DNA from 3 places in the Arthrobacter sp. 05N425 genome. Region 1 is predicted to be linked to each of the others. Evidence: riboswitches for the same ligand, from Rfam matches in the RefSeq annotation. Region 1 holds a riboswitch; each other region holds the start of a gene.
The links. Region 1 has a riboswitch for S-adenosylmethionine ahead of metX (homoserine O-acetyltransferase MetX). Riboswitches for the same ligand answer to the same signal wherever they lie in the genome.

Region 1 (7,797 bases):
TGTCCAACGCCTGGTCCTTTGAAACCCGCCAGATCCACGCCGGCCAGGAGCCGGACTCCGCCACCGGCGCGCGGTCGCTGCCGATTTACCAGACGACGTCGTTCGTCTTCCCCAGTGCGGAGAGCGCCGCCAACCGGTTCGCGCTCGCCGAGCTCGCCCCCATCTACACCCGGATCGGCAACCCCACCCAGGACGCGGTGGAACAGCGGGTCGCGAGCCTGGAGGGCGGCCTGGGGGCGCTCCTGCTCAGTTCCGGCCAGGCCGCCGAAACCTTCGCGATCCTCAACATCGCCGAGGCGGGGGACCACGTCGTCGCCAGCCCCAGCCTCTATGGCGGGACCTACAACCTGCTGGCCCACACGCTGAAGAAGTTCGGTATCTCGGTGACGTTCGTGGAGGACCCGGACAACCTTGAGCAGTGGCGCGATGCCGTGCAGCCGAACACCAAGCTGTTCTTCGGCGAGGTGGTCTCCAACCCCCGCCAGGACGTGCTGGACATCGAAGGCGTCGCGGACGTCGCCCACCGCGCCGGGGTGCCGCTGATCGTGGACAACACCCTCTCCACCCCCTACCTGATCCGCCCGATCGAGTGGGGCGCCGACATCGTGGTGCATTCGGCCACCAAGTATCTCGGCGGACACGGTGCCGCGATTGCCGGCGTGATCGTCGACTCCGGCAACTTTGACTTCGGCAAGGACCCGGAGCGCTTCCCCGGCTTCAACACCCCGGATCCCACGTACAACGGCCTGGTCTATGCCCGCGACCTCGGGGCGGACGGGGCGCTGGGAGCGAACCTGTCCTTCATCCTCAAGGCCCGGGTCCAGCTGCTGCGCGACCTCGGTTCGGCCGTCTCGCCGTTCAACGCCTTCCTCATCGCCCAGGGGATCGAGACGCTGAGCCTGCGGGTGGAACGGCACGTCGCCAACGCCCTGCGGGTGGCCGAATGGCTGGAAGCCAGGGACGACGTCGAATCCGTCGCCTACGCCGGGCTGCCGTCCAGCCCCTGGTACGAGCGCGGCCGCAAGTACGGCCCGAAGGGGACCGGCGCCGTCGTCGCGTTCAACCTCGCAGGGGGAGCGGAGGCCGGCAAACGCTTCGTCGACGCCCTCGAGCTGCACTCCCATGTGGCGAACATCGGTGACGTGCGCTCACTGGTCATCCACCCGGCGTCGACCACGCACAGCCAGCTCTCGCCGGAGCAGCAGGCGGTCGCCGGCGTCAATCCCGGCCTGGTCCGGCTCTCGGTGGGCCTCGAGCACATCGACGACATCATCGCGGACCTCGATGCCGGCTTCCGGGCGGCCAAGAACGCCTGAGGTCACGCAGCACGCCGAATTTCCCCACCTTTGCGGGGATGGCCCCGGGAATCGCCGACACTTCGGGGCGACCCGCCGGGCGCGTCTGTCAAAGGTGGGGAAACTGCGGTGTTGACGGGTCCGGCTGTCACACAGCCGTCACAATCTTCGCGCTTGTGCCGCCGTGTTTCGTAGAATCGACGCAGGTCATGAGTGCCAGTGACAGCCCCGGCTTGCTGGCCGGCAACCCTCCATTTGCGGCGGGGTGCCCCGGGTGAAGACCTGGCCTGCCGGTCAGCTGACGGCGGGCAAGCGCGAAGTTAGGTCCTCACATGACGATTGCCGTCACCCGCACGGGTGTACCCGAAAGCAAACCCTCCACTGTTCCCGACGGCGCTGTTCCCGACGGTGCTGTTCCCGACGGGACGGTGCAGTACCTCCCGATCGGTTCCCTGGCCCTTGAATCCGGTGCCACCCTGCCCGAGGTCACCCTCGCCTACGAGACCTGGGGGACGCTGAACGCCGATGCCTCCAATGCGGTGCTGATCGAGCACGCCCTGACCGGCGACACCCACGTGACCCGCGGCGCCGGCGAGGAACCGGGCTGGTGGGAGGAACTGGCAGGCCCCGGCGCCCCGGTGGACACGGGCAAGTACTTCGTGGTCTCCATCAACATCCTCGGCGGCTGCTACGGCTCCACGGGGCCCTCCACGCCGGCCCCGGACGGCCGGCCCTGGGGCTCGCGCTTCCCGCTGGTCACCCTCCGGGACAGCACCGCGGCGGAAGCCCGGCTCGCCGACGCGCTGGGGATCAGCAGCTGGTATGCCGTGCTCGGCGGCTCGCTCGGGGGAGCGCGCGCGCTGGAGTGGGCGGTGACCTACCCGGCGCGGGTGCAGCGATGCGCCGTGATTTCGGTCGGCGCCAGCAGCACCGCCGAACAGATCGCCTTCGCCCAGGCCCAGACCCTGGCAATCCGCCAGGACCCCAACTTCAACGGCGGCGACTACTACGGCGGCCCGGAACCGCACGCCGGACTGGCCCTCGCGCGCCGGATCGCGCACATCACCTACCGTTCCGCAGCCGAGCTGGACGGGCGCTTCGGACGCAACGCCCAGGCGGCCGAGGCCCCGCTGGAGGCCGGGTCGCTGGCCGGCCGTGGGCGCTACCAGGTGGAGAGCTACCTGGACCACCAGGGCAACAAGCTGGTGCGACGCTTCGACGCCAACAGCTACATCGCCATCACCGAGGCGCTCACGAGCCACGACGTGAGCCGCGGCCGGGGAAGCCTGGAGCAGGCCGTCTCCCTGGCCACCGCGGAGTTCTTCGTGGCGGCCGTGGACTCGGACCGGCTGTACTTTCCCGCCCAATCCCGAGAGCTCGCCGACGCCCTGCCGGGGGAGGTCCCCGTGCACGTCATCGAGGCCCCGATCGGCCACGACGGCTTCCTGACCGAAATCGGCCAGCTCAGCGAGCAGCTCCGGGGCAACTTCTTCGCCTAGCCGGCACCGCCGTGTGTGCATTTTTGCAGACGCACTCTGCGCGATTAGTCGTTGAGCTTGCCTCGATCGAAGTCCATACTCGTGGAGAATGACGCCGTGTGTTCCAACTCACACACACGTAGTCAACCTAATGGTCCACAGGGTGTCGACGACGACACCGAAGGAGTTCGCATGAGCACGGAAAACGCCGCCGCAAGGCGCGCAGAGGAGCCCGACGTCAAGACGTCCGGCCTGAAGAAGGTAGTAACGGCCTCCATGGCCGGCACGGTAGTGGAGTGGTACGAGTTCTTCCTCTACGCCTCCGCCGCCACCCTGGTTTTTGGCAAGATGTTTTTCCCCAACTCCGGAACGGAACTGGACGGCATCCTCGCCGCGTTCCTGACCTATGCGGTTGGCTTCGTGGCCCGCCCGATCGGCGGCATCGTCTTTGGCCACTTCGGCGACAAGTTCGGCCGCAAGAAGCTGCTGCAGCTCAGCATCATCCTGGTCGGCGTATCGACCTTCCTGATGGGCTGCCTCCCGGGCTTCGCGCAGATCGGCTACTGGGCCCCGGCCCTGCTGGTCTTCCTGCGCTTCGCCCAGGGCTTCGCCGTCGGCGGTGAATGGGGCGGCGCCGTCCTCCTCGTCGCCGAGCACAGCCCCAGCAAGTCCCGCGGCTTCTGGGCCAGCTGGCCGCAGTCCGCCGTCCCGCTGGGCAACCTGCTCGCCACTGCCGTGCTGTTCATCCTGTCCTCCGTGCTGTCTTCCGCGGACTTCCTTGGCTGGGGCTGGCGCGTGGCGTTCTGGCTCTCCGCCGTGATCGTCGTCGTCGGCTACTACATCCGCACCAAGGTCAGCGACGCCCCGATCTTCCTCGAGGCACAAAAGGAAGTTGTCACGGAGAACAAGGGCTACGGCGTCGCCGAGGTCTTCCGCCGCTACCCCCGCGGCGTCTTCACCGCCATGGGCCTGCGCTTCGCGGAGAACATCCTCTACTACCTGGTGGTCACCTTCTCGATCACCTACCTCAAGACCGTTGTCCACGCCGACACCGCCCGGATCCTGCTGCTCCTGCTCGTGGCGCACTTCATCCACTTCTCCGCGGTGCCGGTGGTCGGCCGTCTCTCGGACCGCTTCGGCCGCAAGCCCGTCTACATGGCCGGTGCCGTCCTGGGCGCCACCTGGGGCTTCTTCGCCTTCCCGATGATGGATACCGGCAACGATTTCATGATCCTTGCCGCTGTCATCATCGGACTGCTGTTCCACGCCCTGATGTACGCCGGCCAGCCGGCCATCATGGCCGAGATGTTCCCGACCCGGATGCGCTACTCCGGCGTCTCGCTCGGCTACCAGGTGACCTCGATCGTGGCCGGTTCGCTCGCCCCGATCATCGCCGTCGCGCTGCTGAGCCAGTACAAGTCCTCCGTCCCGGTGGCCATCTACCTGCTCATCGCCTGCGCCGTCACGGCCGTCGCGGTGTTCTTCCTCAAGGAAACCCGTGGCATCTCCCTGCACGACGTCGACGCCGCCGACGCCCAGGGCACCGCCGATCTGCTGGCCGCCGGTAAGCGGTAACCAGCACGCAGCTGCACAACCCAACGAACAGGCAGCCCCCGTTCCCGCGCTGCGGGGACGGGGGCTGCTGTCATCCGGGGATCTTGTGGCGGCCTCCGCAGCGCGCCGGGCTCAGCCGGCAAGCACATCCTGGCGTTCGGCGATCTCGGCCCGGACGGCCGCCACGACGGCCTGCACCGGCGCCGAACGCAGCGATTCCGATCTCGCAACTGCCCAGATCGGCAGCTGCCGCTGGAAGTCGTCCGGCAGGACCGGTACGAGCCCCGGTTTGCCGACGACGAGGAAATTCGGCAGCAGCCCGATCCCGGCGGCGCGGCGGACGGCCTCCAGCTGGGCGAAGATGCTGGTGGCCTGGAAGCTGGAGCGCGGCATCGGCAGCTGGGTGGAGCGGTGGCCGAGCTCGGCGACCTGCAGGGCCGACTCGACGTAGGAGACGAATCCGTGCTGCCGGACGTCGTCGAGCGTCACCGGGAGCCCGTGCTCGCGGGCGTACTCCGGGCTGGCGTACAGCCGCAGGAAGTAGTTGGACAGGAAGATGGTCTGCGCGTTGCTGACCTCCAGGTTGCCGACCACCACTTCCAGGTCCACCCCGGAGCGGTTCTGGCTTACCTTGCGGGTGGCGCTGAGCATCTCCACGTTCAGCAACGGATGTTCCTGCTGCAAACGGACCAGGGCCGGGGCGACGAATTCCGCGCCGAATCCGTCCGGGGTGCTGATCCGGACCAGGCCGGAGAGCACGTCCTCTGTCCGGGCGATCCGGCCGGACAGTGCTCCGAGTGTTCCCTCAATGGCTTCCGCCGCTGCCACGGCCAGTGATCCAAGTTCGGTGAGTTCCCAGCCGTGCGGGCTGCGCTCGAGTGTCCGGCCGCCGAGCTGTTTGTCCAGGGCGAGGATCCGGCGCGAGATGGTGGTGTGCGTGGTGCCCAGGGTCTCCGCGACGGCGTTGAACCGGCCCAGCCGGGCCACGGTCAGCAGGATCAGCAGGTCGTCCGGGCTGGGGAGCCGCTTTAAGTCCACCATTGGCCTTTCGTCGATGTGCATTGATGCACATGGCATCTTCACTTTTTCCCCTTGATTGCACTGTAACAGGGTGTGATGGTGGACACGGAACAACCGGCAAATGCGCCGGACACAATGCAAAGCAAAGGAGCTTATGCCATGGCAGTTGTCGCCTGGATCGGACTGGGAAACATGGGCGGGTTCATGTCGGTGAACCTGGCCAAGGCCGGAAACGAGGTCCGCGGATTCGACCTCAACCCGGAGGCCCTCGCGGCTGCCGAGGCCGGGGGAGTCAAGCCTGCCGGCAGCATCGCCGAGGCCGTGGAAGGCGCCGACGTCGTCTTCACGATGCTCCCCAAGGGCGAGCACGCCCGGGCCGTCTACCTGGGCGAGGACGGCGTCCTGGCCCACGCCGACACCAGGACCCTGCTGGTGGACTCCTCCACGATTGACATCGCCTCGGCCCAGGCCCTGCACGACGCCGCCGCGGAGGCAGGCTTCCGCTTCGTCGACGCGCCCGTTTCCGGCGGGATGAGCGGCGCCAAGGCCGCCACGCTGACCTTCATGATCGGCGGCGAAGCCGGCGCCGTCGCCGACGCCACCGATTACATCCGCCCGATGGCCGCCAACATCATCCCCACCGGCGGCGCCACCACCGGCCAGGCCGCCAAAATCTGCAACAACCTGATGCTCTTCATCAACCTCGCCTCCACGGCAGAAGGTGCGGTGCTTGCGGACCGCCTGGGCCTGGACAAGCAGGTCTTCTGGGACATCGCCTCCGTTTCCTCCGGCGACAGCTGGGCGCTGCGCACCTGGTACCCGGTGGCCGGCGTCGTGCCCACCGCCGCCTCGAACAACGACTTCGCGCCGACGTTCACTGCCGAGCTCGCCAACAAGGACATCGGCCTGGCCATCAGCGCCGCCCGCGACACCGGCACGCCGCTGGAGATCGGCGAGCACGTCCAGCAGCTCTTCCAGCGGCTCATCGACGGCGGCCAGTCCGGCACGGACTGCTCCGCCATCGTCAAACTGGTCGACGGCTCGTTCGAGTCCGCCAAGTAGCCCCCAAACCTTTTAGAAAGAGATCCTCCCCATGGAACGCATTCCGCACTTCATCAACGGCGCCCTGGTGTCCGACGCCGAGCGCTACGGCCCCGTCTTCAACCCCGCCACCGGCGAACAGGAAAAGGAAGTGGCGCTCGCCTCCGCCGCGCGGGTCGAGGAAGCCATCGCCGCCGCCCGTGCCGCCCTGCCCGGCTGGCGGGCCACGAGCCTGGCCAAGCGCACCACCATCTTCTTCAAGGTCCGCGAGCTGCTTATGCAGCGCCGCCCCGAACTGGCCGCCCTGCTGACCAGCGAACACGGCAAGGTCCTCTCCGACGCGGAGGGCGAGATCACCCGCGGCCTGGAGAACATCGAGTTCGCCACCGGCCTGTCCCACGCCCTCAAGGGCGAACGCTCCGAGCAGGTGTCCGGCGGCGTCGACGTCCACTCCGTCCGGCAGCCGGTCGGCGTCGTCGCCTGCATAACGCCGTTCAACTTCCCGGCCATGGTGCCGCTCTGGATGATCGGCAGCGCCCTGGCCTGCGGCAACACCGTGCTGCTCAAGCCGAGCGAAAAGGACCCGTCCTCCGCCCTCTTCATCGCCCAGGTCTTCGCCGAGGCCGGCCTGCCCGCGGGCGTCCTGAACGTCGTGCACGGTGACAAGGAAGCCGTCGACGTGCTGCTCGAGCACCCGGACGTCAAGGCTGTCAGCTTTGTGGGCTCGACGCCGATCGCCCAGTCCATCTACAAGCGCGCCGCGGACCACGGCAAGCGCGTCCAGGCCCTCGGCGGGGCCAAGAACCACATGGTGGTGCTTCCGGACGCGGACCTGGACATGGCCGCCGACGCCGCCGTCTCCGCAGCCTACGGCTCCGCGGGGGAGCGCTGCATGGCCGTCAGCGTCCTGGTCGCCGTCGGGAACATCGCGGACGAACTCGTGGACGCGATCAAGACCCGGATGGCAACTCTCAAGATCGGCCCCGGCACGGATCCGGCCTCCCAGATGGGTCCGCTGATCACCGCCGAGCACCGCGACAAGGTGGCCTCCTACGTGGCCGGCGCCGCAGACGAGGGCGCCGCCGTGGTGGTCGACGGCCGGGAGCAGGAATTCGACTCCAACGGCTTCTTCATCGGCGTGAGCCTGATCGACCACGTCAAGCCCGGCATGAAGGTCTACGACGACGAGATCTTCGGCCCCGTCCTCTCGGTGGTGCGCGTCGAGAGCTACGCCGACGCCGTCAAACTCGTCAATGACAATGAATTCGGCAACGGCGTGGCGATCTTCACCCGCGACGGCGGCGCCGCCCGGCAGTTTGAGTTCGACGTCGAGGCCGGCATGGTGGGCGTCAACGTGCCGATCCCGGTGCCGGTAGGGACCTTCTCCTTCGGCGGCTGGAAGAACTCGC
Region 2 (7,797 bases), on a different contig from region 1:
AGGAGCAGCTGACGTGCGGCTTCCACGTCCATACCTTCATCGAGTCCCCCGAGGAGGGCGTCGCCGTCCTCGACCGGATCCGGGACAAACTGGCGGTGCTGATCGCGCTCAGCGCCAACTCACCCTTTTGGAACGGGACGGAGACCGGCTTCGAAAGCTACCGCACCCAGGCCTGGAACCGCTGGCCGGCGGCGGGGCCCTCCATGATATTTGGGAGCCTTCCGGTCTACCGGCGGGTGGTCACGAGGCTGCTGGAAAGCGGGGTGCTGTTCGACGAAGGGATGATCTATTTTGATGCCCGGCTGGCCCGCCACCACCCCACTGTGGAGGTCCGGGTCGCGGATGTCTGCCTGCGGGCGGAGGACGCGGCGCTGATCGCGGTGCTGGTGCGCGCCCTCGTGGAGTCCGCCAGCCGGGAGTGGCGCGACGGCGTGGATCCGGCCCCGGTGCCGACGGTCCTGCTAAAAATGGCCGCGTGGCAGGCCAGCAACTGCGGGCTGCGCGGCGAGCTGCTGGACTTCGGCAGCTTCCGTCCCGCTCCCGCCGGCGAGGTGGCGCACGCCCTGGTCGACTTCGTGGCCCCCGTCCTGGCGGAGCAAGGGGAGCTGGACCTGGTGCGCCGCGGCGTGGACCGCGTCCTGGCGCACGGCACGGGCTCGCAGTTGCAGCGCCAGGCGCTCTGCGCTCCGGGGCTGGACACCCCCTCCGACGACGCCGGCCTGGCCGCCGTCGTCGCCCATGCCGTGCGGGTCACGATGCACGGTGCGGACGCCGAGGGAATGTCAGAACCGGCCCCCGTGCTTTCGCGGGTGCGCCGGGGCTAGACCTGCTTGAGCGCCTGCCCGAGGTCGCGGATCAGGTCCTCGACGTCTTCCAGCCCCACCGAGAGCCGCACGACGCCGTCGCTCAGCCCGATAGCCGCGCGCCCCTCCGGGCCCATGGCGCGGTGCGTGGTGGTGGCCGGATGGGTGATCAGGGACTTTGAATCACCGAGGTTGTTGGAAATATCGATGATCCGCAACGCGTCCAGCAGCGCGAACGCGGCTTCCTTGGCGGAGCGGCCGGGCGAGGGCGAAAGCTCCAGAGTCAACACCGTGCCGCCGGCTTTCATCTGCCTGGCGGCCAGCTCGTACTGCGGGTGGGACGGCAGCAGCGGGTACTTAACCCAGCTGACCGCGGGCTGGGCCTCCAGCCATTCGGCCAGCCGAAGCGCCGAGGCGGACGAGTGGTTCACCCGCAGGGCCATCGTCTCCAGTCCCTTGCTCAGCACCCAGGCGTTGAAGGCGGACAATGCCGGGCCGGTGTGGCGCATGAGCTGCTTGACCGGGCCCTCGATGAATTCCCGGGTGCCCAGGATCGCGCCGCCGAGCACCCGGCCCTGGCCATCGATGTGCTTGGTGCCGGAGTACACGACCACGTCCGCGCCCAGCTCCCCGCACCGCTGCAGCAGGGGAGTGGCGAAGACGTTGTCCACCACCACGGTCGCACCGGCGGCGTGCGCCAGTTCGCTTACGGCGGCGATGTCCACAATTTCCTGCATGGGGTTCGAGGGAGATTCGAAGAACACGGCCGTCGTCGGCACGGCCAGCGCCGACCGCCACTGCTCTAGGTCCGGGCCGTCCACGAAGACTGTCTCCACGCCCCAGCGCGGCAGGATCTCATTGAGGATGACGAAGCAGGATCCGAAGAGCGAGCGGGCGGCGACCACGCGGTCGCCGGCCCCCAGCAATGCCCCGAGCGCGGTGAACACCGCTGACATGCCCGACGCCGTCGCAAAGCACGCCTCGGTTCCCTCCAACAGCCGGAGGCGTTCCTGGAAGGTGGCCACCGAGGGGTTGCCGTAGCGGGAATAGACAAACCGTTCGTCCTCGCCGGTGAAGGCGCGCTCAGCCGCGGCGGCGGATTCGTAGACGAAGCCCGAGTTCAGGAAGATCGGTTCGGTGGTTTCCTGGAACCCGGTGCGGTCGAGTCCGCCGCGGACGGCCTGGGTGTCCGGGCTCCAGCCCTGGGCATTGGGATTGAAGCTCACTTAGTGCTTTCCAGGTTGGTCGGCAGGCCGTGGTTCTTCCAGCCGTTCACGGTCCGGGCGCCGGTCGGGCCCGGTTCGCCTTCGAAGCCCTCGAGGACGTTGTAGGCGGTGAAGCCGGCCGCCGTGGCGGCGTTCGCGGCGGCGACCGAGCGGGCGCCGGAACGGCACAGGAAGATGAGCTCGGCCGCCGTGGCGCCAGGCGCGTGCTGCCGCAGTTGCCGCTGGAGTTGCTGCTGCAGTTGCTCCAGGAAACGCGGGTTGGGGGCTCCGCCGGCCAGGGTCCACTGGACGAAGAGCGGAGCCTGCCGGTCTTCGGTGCCGGCCCCGGTGACCGGGACGCCGATCTGCGACCATTCCGCCTCGGTGCGGACGTCCACCAGGATGGCGCCCGCCCCGACCTTGGCCCAGGCTTCCTGCGGGCTCAGGTCTCCGGCGTAACTCATGCGTGGCCCTCGCCGGTGAACTCGGCGCCGTCGAGCTCATCCACCGCGTTGGCGACGGCGGCGTCGGCGCTCGCGATCGCGGCCGGCAGCACGACGGCCTGGGCCACGATCACGGTGCTGCCGTTGAAGGTGGCGGAGGGGCTGCCGTGCAGGACGTAGCCCTCGGCCAGGGCGGCCGAAACGCGCTCGCAGAAGCTGCGGTCATCGGGCCCGGTGAACAGCCGGTACGCCAGTCTTTCCTCGGCGGGTCCGGGTGCGGCGGGGGATTGGGCGGGGGCTGTGGCGGGCACAGCGGGTGCGGATGCGTCGGGCACGACGGATCTCCTTACTTTCACGCTTGCAGCTCGAATGGTCGATATGCCGAGTATTCACCTGAGGCACCCCGCCGCGAAAGGGAGGGTTGCCGACCGGCCAGTCAGGGCTTGGCGCCGGGTCTCATTACTCCCCAAAAACGTAGCACTTACGACGCCGGCGGCACCGGCGGCGTCGTCATGTTAAGTCACGCGGACGCTGGCATGGCACCTTTCCGGGGGCGGAGCAGCATCACCCGGGACCGGCCGGCTCCTACTCGATCGTGGCGAACAGTGCGTTGAGCTCGGCCGTGAGCTGCCGCCGCAGTTCGGGGGTGCCGATCTCCTTGCCGTCGATGTGGTTCACCGGGGCGAGGAGCCGGATGCTTGAGATGAGCCAGACGGCGTCGGCGTCGTACAGATCGGCAGGTACCGCCGGGCCGTAGCCTAGCTCCCACCCGGCGGCCTTGGCCGCGGTGAACAGGGCGCCCTGCGAGGTGCCCGGGAGGATTCCGCTGTCCAGCTGCGGAGTGATCAGCCGGCGCACGGTGCGGACGCCGCCGGCGCCGTCGTCGCTGGTCTCCAGGTGCGCCAGCAGCACGGTCGACGTCGGGCCCTCCAGGACCCGGCCGTCGGCGGAGGTGAAGATGACGTCGTCCGCGCCCTGGTGGTGGGCGTACCGGAGCGCCGCCATGTTGACCGCGTAGGACAGGGTCTTGGCGCCCAGCAGCAGCCACGGGGCGCGTTCGCCCACCTCGCTGTCGTAGCCGCGGTCCAGCAGGATGACGTCGATGCCGGTCTCGCGCTGCCGGCGGCCGGCTTCCGGCGGCGGGGAGGCCTGCACCCAGCACGTCGGCGTGGCCGCGCCCTCCACGCCGCGGCTGGCGAGCAGCTTCACCACGACCTCGTCCGCGCCGCCGGCCCCGTCGCCGGCGGCTCCGACCGCCGTGGCGGCCCGGCCGCGGTATTCGCTGACCGCGGTCTCGATCGCGCGCCGCCAGGCGTCCTCCGCCGGGATGTCCAACTCCAGCGCGCGCGCCGAGCCGGCCAGCCGGGTCAGGTGGGCCTGCAGCTTGCGCGGGCGTCCCCCCACCACCAGCAGCGACTCGAAAACGCCGTCGCCGCGGGTGGCACCCTGGTCGGTGGCCATCAGCTGCGGCTTGGACGAGTCGGCGACGCGGCCCTTCTCAAACGCGGGATCGAGGAACACCAGCACCGTCGCGCGGGCTGGAACAGAGGCGGGGGTAGTCATGCCTTCAGCTTAGTGCGGCCCGGGTCGGGATAAGCTGTGCGGGTTGCCCGTTCCGGAACTGTTCCGCGGGTCTGGAGCTTGAGGGGTTTGCCTGTGCTGTGGCCATTTTCGCTGGCGGGGTCACTTCCGTCCTGGGTGATCCTGATCCTGACCGTCATCGACCTCGGTATCCGGGTCGTTGCCCTCGGCATCATCCCGGGCAACCGCCGCCCCACCACGGCCATGGCCTGGCTCCTGATCATCTTTTTCGTTCCGGCCGTAGGCGTGGTCCTCTTCCTGCTCTTCGGCAACTTCCGGCTCTCCCGCAAGCGCCGGGCGCAGCAGGACGCGGTGAACACCCGGGTGCGGGCCGGGACGTCGGAACTGGCCATGGTGGAAAGCAAGTACGAGGGCCCGGAATGGGTGTCCTCCGCAGCGGAGCTGAACAAGACGCTCGGTTCCCTGCCCATGGTGGACGGCAACCACGTGGAGCTCCTGCCCGGCTACCCGGATTCGATCAAGGCGATGGCGGCGGCCGTGCGCGAAGCCGAGTCCTTTATCAACGCCGAGTTCTACATCCTCAGCTCGGACCACATCACGGATGACCTGCTGACGGCGATGGAAGAGGCCGCCGAGCGCGGCGTCGAAGTCCGCCTCCTGTTCGACCACTTGGGCACCCTGCGGATCAAGGGGTACAGCAAGCTCATCGCCCGGCTCAAGGCCAGCAAGATCCGCTGGCGGCCCATGCTGCCGCTGCGGCCCGTGCACGGCCAGTGGCGCCGCCCGGACCTGCGCAACCACCGCAAGATCATGGTGATCGACGGCGAGGTCGCCTTCACCGGGTCGCAGAACCTGATCGAACCGTCCTACAACAACCCGCGGCACCGCAAGATCGGCCGGGAATGGGTCGAGCTGATGGCCTGCCTGCGCGGGCCGATCGTCACCACCCTCAACGTGGTCTTCGCCACCGACTGGCTCAGTGAGACCGACGAATCCCTGGAGCACCAGCTCGCCCACCGGCCCGAACTGCACGCCGGCAACATCACCGCCCAGGTGGTGCCCAGCGGTCCCGGCTTCATCACCGAAAACAACCTGCGCCTGTTCAACACGCTGATCTACTCGGCGCAGCGCACGATCTCCATTTGCAGCCCGTACTTCGTCCCGGACGACTCGCTGCTCTACGCGGTGACGACGGCGGCGCAGCGCGGCGTCGACGTCGAACTCTTCGTCTCGGAAAAGGGCGACCAGTTCCTGGTCCACCACGCCCAGCAGTCCTACTACGAGGCGCTGCTGGAGGCCGGGGTGCGGATTTACCTCTACAAGGCCCCGTTCGTGCTGCACGCCAAGCACTTCACGATCGACAACGAGGTTGCCGTGCTGGGTTCGAGCAACATGGATATGCGCTCCTTCTCGCTGAACCTCGAGGTCTCGGTGATGCTCCTGGGCGAGGACATCGTGCAGCGGATCAGCGCCGTCGAGGACACGTACCGCGGCATTTCGAGGGAACTGACGCTCGAGGACTGGATGAAGCGGCCCATGGGGGTCAAGTACGTGGACAACGTCGCCCGGCTCACGTCGACCCTGCAGTAGCCAGGCCGGCTCACGCGTGGACTAGCCCGCCGGGAACTCCGCGCCGAGCGCCGAGAGCACGCCGAAGGCCTTGGTCCGGATCTCCTCGTACTCCTCCTGGGGTGAGGAATCCGCGGTGATGGCGCCGCCGACGCCGAGGCTGAGTGTGGTTCCCCGGTCCGCGCCCGCAGCCACCACCAGGGTCCGGATCGCCACCGCGAGGTCGGTGGCCCCGCTGAGCGAGAAGTAGCCGATCGCCCCGGAATAGACGCCCCGCGGTGCGGTCTCAAGCCGGTCCAGGATGGCCATGGTGCTGACCTTGGGGGCACCGGTCATGGAGCCAGCGGGGAAGCAGGCCGCCACGGCCTCGGCCCGCGGCATGCCCGGCCGGAGACGCGCATCGATGGTGCTGACCATCTGGTGGACGGTGGCGTAGCTTTCGATCGCGCACAGCCTGCTGACCGATACGGAGCCGGGCACCGCGAAGTGGCTCAGGTCGTTGCGGAGCAGGTCCACGATCATGATGTTCTCGGCCCGGTCCTTGGGTGAAGTTTCCAGCTCGCGGCGCAGCAGCTCGTCGCGGGCGGGGTCGGAAGCCCGGCGCCGGGTGCCCTTGATCGGCTCGGCGCGCATCGCGCCGTCGGCGGCGATCCGCAGGAAGCGCTCCGGGGAGGTGCTGGCGACGGTGAGGCCGGCCAGGCGCAGGTAGCTCGCGAACGGTGCCGGGTTGCGACGGCGCAGCGCCAGGTATGCCTGCCACGGATCGAGCTCCCCGGCGGCCGCGGTGGCCGTCAGCGCCGTCGTCAGGCAGACCTCGTAGCTGTTGCCCTCGGTAATTTCGTGCTGCGCCGCGGCGATCTTGGCCTTGTACGCGGCTTCGGTGTCCCGGGCGCTGAACTCTGCGGCCCGGGTGTTCCCGGCGGCGCCGCCGGGCGTGCCGCCGGGAGGCTCCAGGTCCATGGCCGCCGCCGCGACGGCCGCGCGTGCCGCGGCCAGCCAGTCGCCGGCGTCCGGGGCGTCGAGGGCGAGCAGCCACGCCGTGCGTTCCCGGTGGTCCAGCACCACGGCGCGGCCGGCGAAGATCAGGCTGGCATCCGGGGTGTCGGCTTCGACGTCGCTGCCGCCCGTCTCGCGCTTGAGTTCATAACCGAGGTAGCCGAGCCAGCCGAGGGTGAACTCGCACGGGTAGCCCTCCGGGGCGCGCAGGGCCCGGCGCCCCCAGACCCCGTCTAGCCAGCGGAAGAACCCTCCCTCGGTCTGCACGGTGGCGTTGCCGACACGCACCCGGGTCCGGCCGGAGCGGTGCCGGACCGACTGGCCGTAGCTGCCGCCGTCGTCCGCCAGGATGCTGAAGCGGCTGCGTTCGGCGGCCTCCCGGGCCCAGGCCCGGCCGTCCGGGCCGTCCTCGCCGTCCCGGCCGTCCGGGCCGTCCGGGGGCAGGGAGGAGTCGAGCCAGACCGCGTTCGGCGAAAGGCCGTAGAGCGTTTCGAAGAGCCGGGCGGGGTCCGGCGCGGCATCGATCCGCTCGGCGGTCAGCTGGAGTCCGCGGCGGGCCGACAGCTCGGGAAGCAGCGCCGGGGCCAGGGCTGGGAGGTACTGGAGGGCCTGCAGCACCTCGCTCGGCGCAGCACCGTCGGCGCGGTTGAGTACCCGCACGTCGGCGCGGGAGGGCACATCGTCGGCGGCCAGCCATTCGTCTTCCTGCCCGGCCCATTGCTCCCAGTAGGGTTCATAGCTCGCGCCGTCGCGGCCAAGGGCCCGGGTGCGGCGCTCCTGCTCGGGGGAATCGGCCCAGACGACGGCGTCGAGGAACGGCATGGCGGCCGCGGCGGCAGCGCCCACACCCTCGACCAGGACGATTTCGGCCGGCTGGGTGAGGCGGGTCGCGCCGTCGTAGTGCTGTTCCCAGTCCCAGCTGACCCAACGGGCCGGTTCGCCGCGGCGCAGCGGGGCAAGCACGGTGGCGGCATAGCGTTCGATGCCGGCGGCCAGGCCGTTCCAGCCCGGGTAGATGTCCTCCAAGTGGAAGAGCGAGACCTTATGGTGCTCCCGGAGCCGGGCCGCGAGTTCGATCGCGAGGGTGGTCTTTCCTGCGCCGGAGCGCCCGTCGATGGCGATGATGACGGGTGCGCGGCTCATGAACTAGAGCGTACCCGGTGCCCCGCGTCGTCCCGGTGCGGCTGGTCTTGTTGCTGCTTCGGCTGCCCTGCCCGGGCCTGCAGCTGGGCGGCGCGG
Region 3 (7,797 bases), on a different contig from region 1:
AGGGCACCGCCGACGAACGCAAGATCATCGCGGCGCGGGCCAGGGAGCTGCGCCGCAACCCCGTAGTTGCCGGGGACTTCGTCTCGCTCGTCGGGGACGTCAGCGGCGAACCCGACACCCTGGCCCGGCTGGTCAAGATCCAGGACCGCAGGACGCTGTTGCGCCGCAGCGCGGACGACACGGACCCGATCGAACGCGCCGTCGTCGCCAACGCCGACCAGCTCGTCGTTGTCGTGGCCGCAGCCAACCCGGAACCCCGCACCGGCTTCATCGACCGCGCTCTGGTGGCCGCCTACGACGCCGGCATCGAACCGCTGCTGCTCGTCACCAAGGCCGACGTCAAGGACCCCGCCGAGCTGCTGGCCAACTACCAGCACCTGGATTTCCCGGTGATCATCTCCAAAACCGCGGATTCGGCCGCCTCCGGCATCGACGCCCGCTCCGATGACGGCCTGTCCGCCCGGCTGGACAAGGCCGCCGTGTCGCAGCTGCGGGACTACCTCGACGGGAAGGTCACCGTCATGCTGGGCCACTCCGGCGTCGGCAAATCCACCATGGTGAACGCACTCACCGGCGCCGAACGGGCCACCGGCGGCGTCAACGCGGTCACCGGCCGCGGCCGCCACACCTCCTCCTCCGCGCTGGCGCTGAAGGTCAGCGATGCGCCTGCGGGCAGCTGGATCATCGACACCCCGGGCATCCGCTCCTTCGGCCTGGCCCATGTGGACCCGGACAGGATCCTGCGTTCCTTCCCGGACCTGGCGCCCGGCACCGATGACTGCGAGCGGGGCTGCAAGCACGACGCCACCGCCGTCAATTGCGGCGTGGACGCCTGGGTGCAGGGCGGCCACGCGGGCCCGTCCGGCCCGGCCCGGCTCGCGTCGCTGCGCCGGCTGCTGGGCACCGATCCGCGGCTGGAAGCGCAGGACACCAAGGAACTCGGCAGCGTCTCATAGCCGCGTCTACTTGGCGGCAGCGACGTGGCCTCCCGGTCCGCGGCGCGTTTTGACGGTAGTTTGGAAGCATGAGCCAACCAGCTTCGAGCTACAACGATGACCTGCGCCTTGCCCATGTACTGGCAGATTCCGTAGATTCCCAGACCATGAGCCGCTTCAAGGCGCTCGACCTTCGGATCGAGACGAAGCCGGACCTGACCCCCGTCACCGACGCGGACAAGTCCGCCGAGGAAGCCATCCGCGGGCAGCTGTCCCGCTCCCGCCCGCGCGACGCCGTCCTGGGCGAGGAGTTCGGCAGCTCCGGCCACGGTTCGCGCCGCTGGATCATCGACCCGATCGACGGCACCAAGAATTTCGTCCGCGGCGTCCCGGTCTGGGCCACCCTGATCGCCCTCGTCGACGAAGGCGAACCCGTGGTGGGCGTCGTCAGCGCCCCCGCACTGGGCAAGCGCTGGTGGGCCGCAAAGGGCGCCGGCGCCTACATGGGCCGCTCACTGGCCGCCGCGACCCGGCTGCGGGTCTCCAACGTCTCCCGGCTCGCCGATGCGTCACTGTCCTATTCGAGCCTCGGCGGCTGGAAGCAGCGCGGCAACCTCGACGAGTTCCTCGGACTCACCGAGGAGGTCTGGCGTACCCGCGCCTACGGCGATTTCTGGTCCTACTGCCTCGTGGCCGAAGGCGCCGTCGACATCGCCTGCGAGCCCGAACTCAACCTCTACGACATGGCGGCGCTGGTCCCGATCGTGACGGAGGCCGGCGGCCGCTTCACCTCGCTCGAGGGAGAGGACGGCCCCTTCGGCGGCAACGCGCTGGCGACCAACTCGATCCTGCACTCCGAAGTCCTCAAGCGCCTCAACCCGGGCCTCGACGACCTGCTCTAGCCGGCCACGCCCGAGGCAGCCCGTAACACTACGCTTCATATTCCGCCCTCCCTTTTCCGTGCGACCGGCCATGTCCTAGGCTCGAAGCAGGTCACGAGTGCCAGCGCAAAACCCCGGTTTGCTGGCCGGCAACCCTCCATTCGCGGCGGGGTGCCCCGGGTGACGACCTGGCCGGTCCGGAGCGGACCCGGCAAGCGCGGATCCCCTGTGTGCGGGGTCCTTTTCGAGCGAGGTCCCATGACGACTGCCACCATCCCCACCCACACCACCAGCGCCGGCGGCCCGGAGTTCACCGACGCACGCTTCGACGCCGCCCGCCGGCCACTGTCCGCGGTTTCCGGCGCCGAAATCCTGGCCCCCCTGATCCAGGGCGGCCAGGTCCGGTACGCCAACCTGGACTACGGAGCCTCCGCCCCGGCGCTGTCCGTGGTGTCCGCCTACCTGAACGAGATCCTGCCGTACTACGCCAGCGTGCACCGCGGCGCCGGCTACGCCTCCCAACTGAGTACCTCGGTGTACGAAAACGCCCGGAACATCGTCCGCGGGTTCGTCGGCGGCCGTCCGGATGACTCCGTGATCTTCACCCGGAACACCACCGACGCACTGAACCTGCTGGCCGGCTGCCTGCCCGTCGACGACGGCCGACACACCGGCGAGGTGCTTTACCTCGACATCGAGCACCACGCCAACCTGCTGCCCTGGCAAAACGTCCCGCACCGCAGCGTCGTCGCGGCGCCCACCCTGGCCGGCACCGTGGAGCGGCTCCGGGCGGAACTCGCCCTCGGCGGAGTAAGCCTGCTCGCCGTGACCGGCGCGTCCAACGTCACCGGCGAAATCCTGCCGATCCGTGAGCTGGCCGCGCTGGCGCACGAATTCGGCGCCCGGATCGCCGTCGATGCGGCCCAGTTGGCCCCGCACCGCCGCATCAACATCGCCGCGGACGACGTCGACTACCTCGCCTTCTCCGGCCACAAGCTCTACGCCCCGTTCGGCGCCGGCGTGCTGGTGGGCCGGCCGGACTGGCTGGACGCCGGCACCCCGCACTTGGCTGGCGGCGGCGCAGTACGGGACGCACGACTCGACGCCGTCAGCTGGACCACCGGGCCGGCCCGCCACGAGGGCGGCTCCCCCAATGTCCTGGGCGCGGCCGCGCTGGCCCGCGCCAGCCAGGTTATCGAGGCGCTGGACGAGCAGCAGTGGCACGCCCACGAGGACGCCATCCGTTCCTTCCTGGTCGAGGGGCTGGAGCGGATCGACGGCGTAACGGTCCACCACATCTTCGAGGACACCGGCCGGGAAGGCGGCCCCGGGACGATCGGCGTGGTCAACTTCTCGGTCGCCGGTTACGACGCAGGCCTGGTCGCCGCATACCTGTCCGCGGAGCACGGCATAGGCCTGCGCGACGGCCGGTTCTGCGCCCACCCGCTGCTAAAACGGCTCGGCCTGCCCGCCGGTTCGCTCCGGGCCAGCTTCGGCCTCGGCTCACGGCTCAACGACGCGCAGCGGCTGCTCGCCGGGCTCCAGGAGCTGCGGCGGAACGGCCTGGGCTGGGACTACGTCGTGGACGCCGGACGCTGGGTGCCGGCCAACGACACGCGCAGCTATCCGCACTGGGCGCCGAACACGCCTGGCACCGCTGGCGCAGCCCCCTGCTCCGTCGACTGACCGGCAGCGCAGCCCGGGCCGCGTGCGGTAAATTCGACAGGTACGCACCAGAGCTGCCGAAGGAGATCGCACGTGGCACGCGGCGGCCCCAAACTGCACCACCCCGGACTGCAGGGTGGCCCAAAACTGCAGCACCAGCGGCGGCGGGAGCTCGGGCAGAGCTTCCAGGACGGCGGCGAGCACTACGACCGGGTCCGGCCCGGCTATCCGGCGGATTCGGCCGATTGGCTGATCCCGGCCGGGGCCCACGACGCCGCCGACCTGGGCGCCGGGACCGGTAAGTTCACGGCGCTCCTGGTCCAACGGGGGCTCAGGACCGTGGCCGTCGATCCGTCCCCGGACATGCTCGACCAGCTGCGCCGCGCCCTCCCGGAAGTCGCCGCCGTCGAGGGTACCGCCGAACACACCGGGCTGGCTTCGGGGGCCTTCGACCTGGTCACGGTGGCCCAGGCCTGGCACTGGTGCGATCCCCTGCTGGCCAGTACCGAGGCGGCTCGGATCCTGCGGCCGCACGGCGTTCTCGGCCTGATCTGGAACCAGCTCGACACCTCGGTCCCCTGGGTGCACAGGCTGTCCCGGATCATGCATGCGGGGGACGTCCACAAGCCCCACTTCACGCCGCCGCTGGGACCGGAATTCATCGGGCTGGAGAGTCATCTCACCCGCTGGGAGGATCCAGTAACCACGCAGGACGTCATGGAACTGACCAAATCCCGCAGCTACTACCTGCGGGCAGGCGAGAGCACCAGGGCCAAGGTGCTCGCTAACCTCGACTGGTACCTGCACGAGCACCTAGGACACACTGCCGGGCAGCTCCTGCCGCTTCCCTACCTGACGCAAAGCTGGCGTGCCGTCAAAGCCTGAGGTTCCCGCATTGCACTGACCACGCCGCGGCGCCTATTATTTCGGTGTGCCTAACTTATATTTGTAGGCACTCAGGAACTTCTTGGGAGCCCGCAGTGCTGGACGTAGCCGGACACGAACCCCTGCCCGCGGGGAAACCGCCTGCCCGCAGGATCAGGGGTAGCCGCCGGGCTTTGCTGGGCCTGCTCGGCCCGGCGTTCGTGGCTGCCATCGCCTATGTGGACCCCGGCAACGTCGCCGCCAACCTGACGGCCGGGGCACAGTACGGTTATCTGCTCGTCTGGGTCCTCGTCGCCGCCAACGTCATGGCGGTGCTGGTCCAGTACCAGTCCGCCAAGCTCGGCATCGTCACCGGCAAGAGCCTCCCGGAGATCCTCGGCGAGCGGCTCCGGCCGGCCTGGCGCCGCGCCTTCTGGGTCCAGGCCGAGATTGTGGCCGCAGCCACCGACCTCGCCGAGGTGGTGGGCGGCGCGGTGGCCTTGTACCTGCTCTTCGGCCTTCCGCTCCCCCTCGGCGCCGTCATTGTGGGCGGCATTTCGATGGCCCTGCTCGCCGTGCAGAGCCGCAACCAGCAGCGCCCCTTCGAGTTCGTCATCATGTTCCTGCTGGGCATCATCACCGTCGGGTTCCTGGCCGGACTGTTCATCAGCCCGCCGGATCCGGGCGGGTTCGTGGCCGGGCTTGTGCCTGGCTTCCAGGGCCCGGACACGGTGCTGCTGGCCGCGAGCATGCTCGGTGCCACGGTGATGCCGCACGCCATCTACGTCCACTCGGCGCTCTCCCGGGACCGGCACCGCCCGGATCCGCATCTGCATGTCCCGCCGCACGCCATTGCCCGGCTGATCAAAGCCACGCGCTGGGACGTCGTCGCGGCGCTGGCCGTCGCCGGCATCGTCAACATCGGAATGCTGCTGCTGGCCGCGTCCACGCTGGGCGGTGAAGACGGCACGGACACGATCGAGGGTGCCCACGCCGCCATCACAGCCAACCTCGGCCCGGTGGTCGGCGTGGTCTTCGCCGTCGGCCTGCTTGCCTCCGGCCTGGCCTCCACCTCGGTGGGCTGCTACGCCGGCGGAACCATCATGCAGGGCCTGCTCAAGATCCGCATTCCGCTGATGACGCGACGGGTGCTGACCCTGGTCCCCGCCGTCGTCCTGCTGGCCGTCGGCTTCGACCCCACCTGGGGGCTGGTGCTCAGCCAGGTTGTGCTCAGCTTCGGGATTCCGTTCGTGCTGGTCCCGCTCGTGGTGCTGACCAGCAGCAAGCCGCTGATGGGCCGGTTCGCGGACGGCATGACCCTGCGGGTGGCCGCCGTCGTCAGCGTGATCCTGGTAGTGGCGCTGAACCTGGTCCTGCTGTGGCTCACCTTCACCGGTGCCGCCGGACGGTAGGCTTGGGGCTGTGAAGACCAGTCCGCCCTCCTCCTCCATTGAGGACTACGTCAAGGTCATCTACTCCTTCACGGAGTGGCAGGACAAACCCATCACCTCCACCCAGCTGGCCCAGCGGCTGGGCGTCGCGAATTCCTCGGTCTCCGAGATGGTCCGCAAGCTCAAGGACCAGGGCCTGGTGGACCACAAGCCCTACAGCGCCGTAACCCTGACCGAGGACGGCGTGCGGCTGGCCCTCTCCATGGTCCGGCGGCACCGGCTGATCGAGACCTTCCTGGTCCAGGAGCTCGGCTACCGCTGGGACGAGGTCCACGACGAGGCCGAGCTGCTTGAACACGCCGTCTCGGACACCTTCATCGAGCGGATGTCCGCCAAGCTCGGCAACCCGGTCCGCGACCCGCACGGCGACCCCATTCCGGCCGAGGACGGCTCGGTCCTGATGCCGCCGGCCTACCGGATGAGCGAGCTCGACGACGGCCACACCGGCCGGATCACCCGGATCAGCGACGAAAACCCCGAGCTGCTGCGCTACCTCGCCGCCGAACAGATCGACCTGGACTCCGACGTCGAAGTCCTGGGCCGGAAGCCCTTCGGCGGCCCGCTCGTGGTCCGCATCGGCGCCCGCGGCGAGCTGCGCGAAATCGACCTCGCCGACGAGGTGGCCTCCGCGCTCTGGGTGCACAGCGACGCGGCCCATTCCGGCTGCAGCGTCGAGGGGCGCTGAATGGAAGCGTTGGATGCGGAGCGCCGCCCGGCAACGGTCGCGACGGTTCCCGGCTGGCGGGCATGGGCGGCAGTCGCCGTCGGCGGCCTGATCGGAACCGAGCTGCGCTACGGCGCGGGGCTGGTCTTCCCCGAGGCGGCAGGCGCCGTGCCGTGGACCACGCTTGCGATCAACGTCCTGGGGAGCTTTGTCCTGGCCGCCCTGACCACCATCTGGATTGCCCGGCCGCGGACAGCTTTCTGGCTCCGGGCGGGCCTCGGCCCGGGGCTCCTTGGCTCCTTCACCACCTTTTCCGCGCTGGCCCTCGCCGTCGACCAGCAGATTCGCGGCGGCTTCCACGCCGTGTGGCTCGCCTACCTCGGCTTGTCGCTGGTCCTGGGGCTCGGCGCGGCGGCGGTCGGCTGGAAATCGGGCAAAGCGCTGGCCGACCTGAGCGGCAGGGCACAGTGACCGCCGCCCTGCTGGTGGGGGTCTTCGGAGTGGCCGGCGCCCTGGCCAGGTTCGCCGTCGACTCCTGGTTCGCCCACCGGCCTGGACCCCACCCGCACTGGCCCTGGGCCACCCTGGCCGTCAACGTGGCCGGATCCTTCATCATCGGGCTGTCCCTCGGGATGACGCCGCACCTTGGGCTCGGCCCCGAGTGGCAGACGGCGGTCGCCAGCGGCCTGGCCGGAGGCCTGACCACGTTCAGTTCCTGGACCACGGCCACCATCCGGCTGGTCAGCGAAGCGCGCTACCGGGCCGCCGCCCTGAACGTGGCCGCGAACCTGGCGGCGGGGCTGGCGGCGGCCGCCGTCGGCATCGCGCTGGCCGGCTAAGCCGGCTGGGTAGGGGCGTCCCCTCCCCCACTGTCCGCGGGTTCCCTCGGCGGGTTCCTGATCCCGACGGCGGACGCCGCAGCGCCCGCGACGAATAGCGCGGCGGTGACCGCCGCCGTGCCGTGCAGGCCCGACGTCGTGATCACCGGTCCGGTGATGAGCCCGGCAAAGGCGATGGTCACCAGGCCCGCGATGCGGGCGACGGCGTTGTTGACGGCCGAGCCGATCCCTGCTTCTTCAGGATCCACGGCACCCAGGATCGCGGAGGTCAGCGGCGCCACTGTCACGGCCAAACCGAGTCCGAAGACCACCAGCCCGGGAAAGACCTGTCCGAAGTAATCCAGCGGCAGGCCGATCCCCAGCATCATCAAAAAGCCCGCCGCGCACAGCAGCGGCCCGGCCGTCATGAACCAGCGCGGACCGAAGCGGCCGGAGAGAGCCCCGATCTTTGCGGAGAGCAGGAGCAGGATCAAGGTGGAGGGCAGCAGGGCGATGCCG

Region 2: another riboswitch for S-adenosylmethionine. It lies ahead of AC1DGE_RS03450 (DUF1737 domain-containing protein); the one in region 1 lies ahead of metX (homoserine O-acetyltransferase MetX).
Region 3: another riboswitch for S-adenosylmethionine. It lies ahead of AC1DGE_RS06765 (aminotransferase class V-fold PLP-dependent enzyme); the one in region 1 lies ahead of metX (homoserine O-acetyltransferase MetX).

What each region holds. Positions count from the first base shown of each region.
Region 1 is NZ_JBFTMU010000008.1:22,296-30,092, forward strand. Features, by position in the region: gene AC1DGE_RS12075 (bifunctional o-acetylhomoserine/o-acetylserine sulfhydrylase) at 1-1,316, shown strand, start outside; SAM riboswitch class IV at 1,501-1,616, shown strand; gene metX (homoserine O-acetyltransferase MetX) at 1,628-2,794, shown strand; gene AC1DGE_RS12085 (MFS transporter) at 2,966-4,348, shown strand; gene AC1DGE_RS12090 (LysR family transcriptional regulator) at 4,460-5,368, opposite strand; gene mmsB (3-hydroxyisobutyrate dehydrogenase) at 5,507-6,409, shown strand; gene AC1DGE_RS12100 (CoA-acylating methylmalonate-semialdehyde dehydrogenase) at 6,441-7,797, shown strand, end outside.
Region 2 is NZ_JBFTMU010000002.1:46,555-54,351, forward strand. Features, by position in the region: gene AC1DGE_RS03435 (glutamate--cysteine ligase 2) at 1-824, shown strand, start outside; gene AC1DGE_RS03440 (O-succinylhomoserine sulfhydrylase) at 821-2,029, opposite strand; gene AC1DGE_RS03445 (rhodanese-like domain-containing protein) at 2,026-2,472, opposite strand; gene AC1DGE_RS03450 (DUF1737 domain-containing protein) at 2,469-2,786, opposite strand; SAM riboswitch class IV at 2,801-2,915, opposite strand; gene AC1DGE_RS03455 (aminodeoxychorismate lyase) at 3,037-4,014, opposite strand; gene cls (cardiolipin synthase) at 4,108-5,583, shown strand; gene pabB (aminodeoxychorismate synthase component I) at 5,605-7,701, opposite strand; gene AC1DGE_RS03470 (low molecular weight protein-tyrosine-phosphatase) at 7,698-7,797, opposite strand, start outside.
Region 3 is NZ_JBFTMU010000003.1:245,200-252,996, reverse strand. Features, by position in the region: gene rsgA (ribosome small subunit-dependent GTPase A) at 1-956, shown strand, start outside; gene hisN (histidinol-phosphatase) at 1,025-1,837, shown strand; SAM riboswitch class IV at 1,927-2,040, shown strand; gene AC1DGE_RS06765 (aminotransferase class V-fold PLP-dependent enzyme) at 2,075-3,502, shown strand; gene AC1DGE_RS06760 (class I SAM-dependent methyltransferase) at 3,575-4,366, shown strand; gene AC1DGE_RS06755 (Nramp family divalent metal transporter) at 4,462-5,757, shown strand; gene AC1DGE_RS06750 (metal-dependent transcriptional regulator) at 5,768-6,481, shown strand; gene AC1DGE_RS06745 (fluoride efflux transporter FluC) at 6,482-6,931, shown strand; gene AC1DGE_RS06740 (fluoride efflux transporter FluC) at 6,928-7,299, shown strand; gene AC1DGE_RS06735 (MFS transporter) at 7,296-7,797, opposite strand, start outside.